Regions from separate parts of the Specibacter sp. NPDC078692 genome, predicted to be linked through region 3. Evidence: riboswitches for the same ligand, from Rfam matches in the RefSeq annotation. Region 3 holds a riboswitch; each other region holds the start of a gene.
What was found. A riboswitch is a leader RNA that binds a small molecule or an ion and turns the genes downstream of it on or off. The one in region 3 is predicted to bind S-adenosylmethionine.
Positions count from the first base shown of each region.

Region 1: another riboswitch for S-adenosylmethionine. It lies ahead of AB0O97_RS00450 (bifunctional o-acetylhomoserine/o-acetylserine sulfhydrylase); the one in region 3 lies ahead of AB0O97_RS15525 (ABC transporter ATP-binding protein).
Region 2: another riboswitch for S-adenosylmethionine. It lies ahead of AB0O97_RS07170 (aminotransferase class V-fold PLP-dependent enzyme); the one in region 3 lies ahead of AB0O97_RS15525 (ABC transporter ATP-binding protein).

Region 1 covers NZ_JBFBLV010000001.1:110,696-112,954, reverse strand. The annotation lists gene AB0O97_RS00450 (bifunctional o-acetylhomoserine/o-acetylserine sulfhydrylase) at 1-815, opposite strand, end outside; SAM riboswitch class IV at 893-1,009, opposite strand; gene AB0O97_RS00445 (Tex family protein) at 1,367-2,259, opposite strand, start outside.
Region 2 covers NZ_JBFBLV010000007.1:45,208-47,466, reverse strand. The annotation lists gene AB0O97_RS07170 (aminotransferase class V-fold PLP-dependent enzyme) at 1-1,021, opposite strand, end outside; SAM riboswitch class IV at 1,066-1,179, opposite strand; gene hisN (histidinol-phosphatase) at 1,338-2,153, opposite strand.
Region 3 covers NZ_JBFBLV010000025.1:32,760-35,018, reverse strand. The annotation lists gene AB0O97_RS15535 (polysaccharide deacetylase family protein) at 1-92, opposite strand, end outside; gene AB0O97_RS15530 (CoA-binding protein) at 143-559, opposite strand; SAM riboswitch class I at 654-767, shown strand; gene AB0O97_RS15525 (ABC transporter ATP-binding protein) at 858-1,619, shown strand; gene AB0O97_RS15520 (aliphatic sulfonate ABC transporter substrate-binding protein) at 1,677-2,259, shown strand, end outside.

The DNA.
Region 1 (2,259 bases), on a different contig from region 3:
GCCTTGAGGATGTAGGCCAGGTTGGCACCGAGTGCGCTGCCCACGCCGAGGTCACGGGCATAGACCAGGCCGTTGTACGTCTCGTCGGGGGTGTTGAAGCCGGGGAACTTCTCCGGGTTTGCCGCGAAGTCGAAGTTTCCACTGTCAACAATCACGCCGCCGATGGCTGTGCCGTGACCGCCCAGGTACTTGGTGGCCGAATGGATGACGATATCGGCACCCCACTCAATCGGGCGGAGCAGGTACGGCGTTGCGAGGGTGTTGTCCACGATCAGCGGCACGCCGGCTTCGTGGGCGATGGCGCTGATGTTTTCCAGGTCCAGCACGTCCTGGCGCGGGTTGGAGACCGTCTCGCCGAAGAACGCCTTGGTGTTCGGCTTGACGGCCGCACGCCATTCGTCCAGGTTGTCGGGGTCCGAAACAAAGGTGGTCTCGATGCCGAGCTTCTTCAGCGAGTGGGCCAGCAGGTTGAACGTGCCGCCGTACACGCTGGGGCTGGAGACAATGTGGTCGCCGGCTTCTGCAATGTTCAAAATGGCGAAGGTGGTTGCCGCCTGCCCCGATGCCAGCAGGAGTGCGCCGACGCCGCCTTCGAGGTTGGCGACGCGCTGCTCCACGGCATCCGTGGTGGGGTTGCCGATGCGGGTGTAGATGGGTTCCAGTTCGGCCAAGGCGAACCGTGCCGCGGCACTTTCTGCCGACGGGAACACAAACGAAGTTGTCTGGTAGATCGGCAATGCACGGGCGCCGGTGGTGGCGTCGGGCTCCTGGCCTACGTGGATCTGACGGGTTTCAAATGACCAACCGTTGCTCATGGCTGTTTCCTTTAACACTAGAGGCCTGCACCTGCGAAGCCTCCTGCGCACAATGCGTGGAGGGTTGCGTTGCTGATGGCCCGCGCTTGCACCGGAGCCGGATGGCTCGATGCCAGGTCCTCACCCGGGGCACCCCACCGCGGAAGGAGGGTTGCCGGTCAGCAAGCCGGGGCTGTGCGCTGACACTCATGACCTGCATCCAGTGTGAAAGAATCTCCGCGCGCTTGCAAGATTGTGACGAGTTTATGACTTTGGCCGAAGATGTCCTTGAATTTTCGCGACAAAGGTGCCCTTGTCCAAATTTCTGACTGATGAACGACGCCGGACACTCCCCCTTCCATTGGGCTGATTGGGTTGGGCCGCCTGGGTTGCGTAGGAGTAGCAAACTCATACGCACCACTGGCCGCAAGTGGTGCGCATGAGTGTCTATACGCGCCAGTAACGTTCAGTCGTGCGTATGAGTTCACGCAGTGGCCGCCAGTCCTTTGGACGGGCGCGTGGTTACGTCGCAACCAAGCGCAGCTGCAACGTCGCCGGACTGCTTTGTGGCGCTACTTGCCCAGCCCTGCCCGGCGCAGCGCCTCGGCCAAGGCTGTATTGGCCGACGGTGCCGCGGTATTGGGACGACCCTGCGCGCCGGCACCCCGGGGGCTCTGCGCGCCGGCACCCCGTGGGCTCTGCACGTCTGCAGCCCTGGGACCCTGCCCACCCGGCCGGCGGCCCTGACTTGAGCCTTGGCCGGAACCTTGGGTAGAACCCTGGCCGGGGTTGGCGCCTTTGCTGCGGGCACGCGAGTTAGCGCCGGCGCCCGCACCGGCACGCGCACCAGCACCGGCACCGGCACCCACCTCATCGTCCAGGCGCAGGGTGAGCGAAATACGTTTGCGTTCGGGCTCTACTTCCAGAACCTTCACGCGCACCACTTGGCCGGACTTAACTACAGCGTGCGGATCGGACACGAAGCTGTTGCTCATGGCCGAGACGTGGACCAGCCCGTCTTGGTGCACGCCAATATCCACGAAGGCGCCAAACGCGGCCACATTGGAGACGGTCCCTTCCAAAATCATGCCGGGGCGCAGATCGGTGATTTTCTCGATGCCGTCGGTAAACGTGGCGGTTTCAAAGCGCGGACGGGGGTCACGCCCAGGCTTTTGCAGCTCGGCAATGATGTCTTTGACAGTGGGTAAACCAAACTCACCCTCGATGAAATCGGCCGGGTTCACGGATGCCACCGCGCCGAGACCACCGGCAAGCTCATGAGTGCCCGCACCGGCCGCGACGAGGATCTTGCGGGCCACACCATACGCCTCAGGGTGCACACTGGAGGCATCCAGCGGTTCCGATCCCCCGGTGATCCGCAGGAATCCGGCACACTGCTCGAACGCCTTCGGGCCCAGCCGCGCCACCTTGAGCAGTTCCCGGCGCTTGTTGAAGGGGCCATTCT
Region 2 (2,259 bases), on a different contig from region 3:
AGTGGATCCTAACGCCGTCGATCTCGTTGAGCCCTGCCACGAGATGGGCGCGCAGGCTCTGCTCATGGTTGTGCCAGTCATCGGCGTCCAAAGCGGACAGGACCGTGGCCGCCTTGGCGAGGGTCGCGGCACCCAGCACATTGGGGGTGCCGCCCTCGTGGCGGGCAGGTCCCTGCGCCCAGATGATCGATTCGAGCCGGACGTCCTTCACGGCTCCGCCGCCGGCGAGGTGCGGGTGACCGGCGTCGAGCCAGTCGGAACGTCCCACCAGAACGCCCGCGCCGAAGGGAGCATACAACTTGTGTCCGGAGAAGGCCACGTAGTCAATGCCGGTCTCGGCCAAGTTGATGCGGCGGTGCGGAGCCAGCTGGGCGGCATCGACTACGATCCGGGCGCCGTAGCGGTGAGCCAGGGTGGCCAACTCGGCTATGGGGAGCACCTCGCCGGTGACATTGGAGGCGCCGGTGACGGCTAGGAGCAGCACATTCCCGGCTCGCAACTGCGTTTCCACGCGAGCCAGTGTGGAGACAATGGAACTGGCGGCCACCACTGAACGGTGGGGGAGTGCTTGCCAAGGCAGGAGGTTGGCGTGGTGTTCAATGTCCAGATACAGCACCTCGCCGTGGACATTGGAACGGCCCTCGGCGTAGCCGCGCTGTTTCAAGAGCGATTCCACGCAGCCAGCCAAAAGGTTCAGGGAATCGGTGGTGTTGCGAGTGAAAATGACTGTGTCATCCTCCCGGGCGCCGACAAAATTGGCCACGATCTTGCGGGCATTTTCATAGACCGAGGTGCTAACTTGTGAGGCGAATCCGGCCCCGCGGTGCACGCTCGCGTAGTAGGGGAGCACCTCATTCAAATGCGCGGCAACCTCTTCAACAGCTGGGGCCGACGCTGCATAATCCAGATTTGCGTACCGCACATGCCCGCCCTGAATCAGCGGAGCGGACAGATCCTGACCCACCACGGGCAGAAGAGGCGTATCGGCAAGTTGAAGGTGGTCCAAAACGGCAGAGCTCATGAGAAATTCCTTTTACACCTTGGGACCTTTTGGGGGTGCCAAGAAGTCCGCGCTTGCCAGAACCGAACGGCTCTGGCCAGGTCGTCACCCGGGGCACCCCGCCGCGAAAGGAGGGTTGCCGGCCAGCAAACCGGGGTTTAGCGCTGGCACTCGTGACCTATGCCCAAAATCGTAGCCCAAGATTTTTAGCGGTGCATCTATTACGTTTCGTTTCGCACGCCTTGGTGAGCGCGGCGGCAGGGGAGACAAAGAACGACGGCGGGAGGCCGCCGTCGTTCTTAACTCATCTGTGCTATTGCGTAGAGAGGGCTTGGGGTCAGCCCAGCAGGTCGTCCCAATTCGGGTTCAGGCGCCGCAGAACTTCCGTGTGCAAGATGGAGTTGGTGGCCAAAGCGTTGCCGCCGAACGGGCCTTCGGCGCCTTCGAGCGAGGTGAAGCGGCCGCCGGCTTCCTGCACGATCGGGACCAGGGCTGCCATGTCGTAGAGGTTCAGTTCTGGCTCGCAGGCGATGTCTACGCTGCCCTCGGCGACCATGCAGTATGACCAGAAATCGCCGTAGGCCCGGGTGCGCCAGACATCGTCGGTGAGGGAGATGAACTCGTCGCGATTGCCGCGATCAGCCCAGCCAGTCAGCGATGAGTAGGACAGTGAGGCGTCCTTGAGCTCAGCGACGTTGGAGACGCGGATGCGGGTGGCTGCGGCGAGAGATTTGCCCATGTACGCCCCTGTGCCTTGAGCGGCCCACCAGCGTTTGCCCAAGGCAGGTGCGCTGACGAGGCCAACAACGGGGATGCCGTCGTCGACCAGAGCAATCAACGTGGCCCAGACCGGAACGCCGCGGACAAAGTTCTTGGTCCCGTCGATCGGGTCGATGATCCAGCGGCGCGAACCGTGGCCGCTGCTGCCAAATTCCTCGCCCAGTACAGCATCACGCGGGCGGACCCGGGACAGCTGGCTGCGGATGGACTCCTCGGCGGCCTTGTCGGCATCGGTGACAGGTGTCAGATCCGGCTTGGTCTCAACGGCTAAATCCAGGGCCTTGAAGCGGGACATGGTCAGGGAATCCACGCTGTCAGCCAGCACATGGGCCAGGCGGAGGTCATCGTTGTACGTCTGGGGTGGGGTCGTCATAAGTTCACGCTATCGCGATTTAACCACAAGACGGGGCAGGCGCCCTGAACACATACGCACCATTCGTGATGAGTGGTGCGTATAGCTTCAGCGCCCTGAACACATA
Region 3 (2,259 bases):
AGGCCGGTGGCCACGAGTGCAATCGCTAGGAGCAACACCGAAAAAGCCACCCAACGGCCACGGCTGGGTGAAAGGTCAAGATGGCGGGGCATGGCAGCTTTCCTTATTTCTGAAGATCGTCGTTCAGCACAGCCTGCGCCGCTTACAACCCGAGTTTTGCGGCTTCAATCTTGGGACAGGTATTCATCACCACGTCCAGTCCTGCAGCTTGTGCACGTTGGGCCGCGTCCTCGTCAATAACGCCCAGCTGGAGCCAGACAGCCTTGGCACCCACCGCGATGGCCTGGTCTACAACATCACCCACCCGGGTGGAATTTACAAAACAGTCCACCACGTCGATGGTTCCGGGGACCTCGGCCAAGGCTTTGTACCCCTTGGCACCATGGACGTCATCGCCTTTCAAACTCACCGGGATGATCTCCTGGCCCAGGTGCTGCTGGAGGTACAAGGAAACACCGACGGCAGGTCGCAGCGGATTACCGGACAAGCCCACAACAGCCCAGCGACCGGGTGTGGTCAAGAGCCGGCGGATGAGCTGCGGGTCATTGAGGTGTGCCATGTTACGAGCCTAGTCCTCCCACCGATTGTTACGCTTCGCGAACTCCACCCGCTTGCCGATTTCTGCCGCACACCACTACGTCCTAGTCTTGAGATGACCATCCCGAGCGGCCGAGAGATCTGGCTCATTGACGCCGCAGCAACCCTGGTTGACACCTTTGTAGAAGGAGTCATCGCCGGCAGGGTGCTACCGCCAGGAACGATGGAGTGTTGTGATGTCTGCTTTACTTTCGCCCTCGGTGTCTGCCGAACCAGTGGCGCCACCAACAATAGTTTCTGATCCCCAGGGCACTGCGGCCATGCCGGTTTCCTTTCATGGGCTTGGCAGGTCTTTCAGTTCCAAGGCCGGCACCCACACCGTGCTCCGTGATGTTTCCTTTGACATTCAGGCCGGGGAAATCGTAGCCCTACTGGGACCTTCTGGCTGCGGAAAATCCACCCTCCTGCGTGCCGTTGCCGGACTCGACGCTCCCAGCAGCGGCTCCGTGAGCATTGATGGAACAGCCGTAACCGGCATTGATTCACGCTGTGCCGTAGCCTTCCAGGAACCTCGGCTCCTGCCCTGGAAGTCGATCGCCAGCAACGTGGCGATCGGGGTTCCTGCCGGAGCCGACTCCGCCCGCAGCCGCCTCGTGGTGGAAAATCTGTTGGAACTGGTGGGTCTATCCGCCTTCGCCGGGCACCGGCCGCGGGAAATCTCCGGCGGCATGGCCCAGCGCGCATCCTTGGCCCGCGCCTTGGCTCGCAACCCTGGAGTTCTATTGCTTGACGAGCCCTTTGGCGCGCTGGATGCCCTGACTAGAATCACCATGCAGGACCTGCTGCTGGATATCCATTCGGCAGAACCGACCACGGTTCTGTTGGTCACTCACGACGTAGATGAGGCATTGCAGCTCGCGGACCGGATCATCCTGTTGGGCTCCGACGGCACGGACCAGCCCGGTTGCACCATTGTGCGCACCGTGGACGTGCCCGGCACACGCCCCCGCGACCGGGCATCAACAGAACTGGCCGGGCTGCGCAGCTCACTGCTTACCAGCCTCGGCGTCGACGGCCACTAGCCGCTACTTTTTACTTTCTCTCTTTCACTCTTCAGCACACCCATTTTAAGGACCACCATGTCTAATTCAGCTCTTTTCAACCGACGCTCATTCCTCGGATTCACAGCCGCCGTTTCCGCTTTGGCCCTTGCCGGCTGCACCGGTGAGAATGCAGCCACCGACGCTGCTGGCAAGGTGGGCGGCTCCGATACACTCAACATCGACTTCGCCACCTACAACCCGCTCAGCCTGATTATCAAGGAGAAGGGCTGGCTGGAGGCAACTCTGGCCGAGAAAAACGTCACCGTGAAGTGGTTGCAATCGGCTGGTTCCAACAAGGCCAATGAGGCACTGCGTGCTGGCGCCATCGACGTTGGTTCCACGGCAGGCTCCGCGGCGCTGTTGGCACGCGCCAACCGCTCCCCCATCAAGACAATCTCGCTCTACTCCCAGCCTGAGTGGGCGGCCCTAGTCACTAACAAGGACTCCGGTATTACCAAAGTTGCTGATCTCAAGGGCAAGTCCGTGGCGGCGACCAAGGGCACCGACCCCTACTTCTTCCTAGTCCAGGCCCTGGAAGAAGCCGGCCTGAGCACCAAGGACGTGACGGTGGAGAACCTCCAGCACGCTGACGGAAGAGCAGCTCTGGCGAACGGTTCAG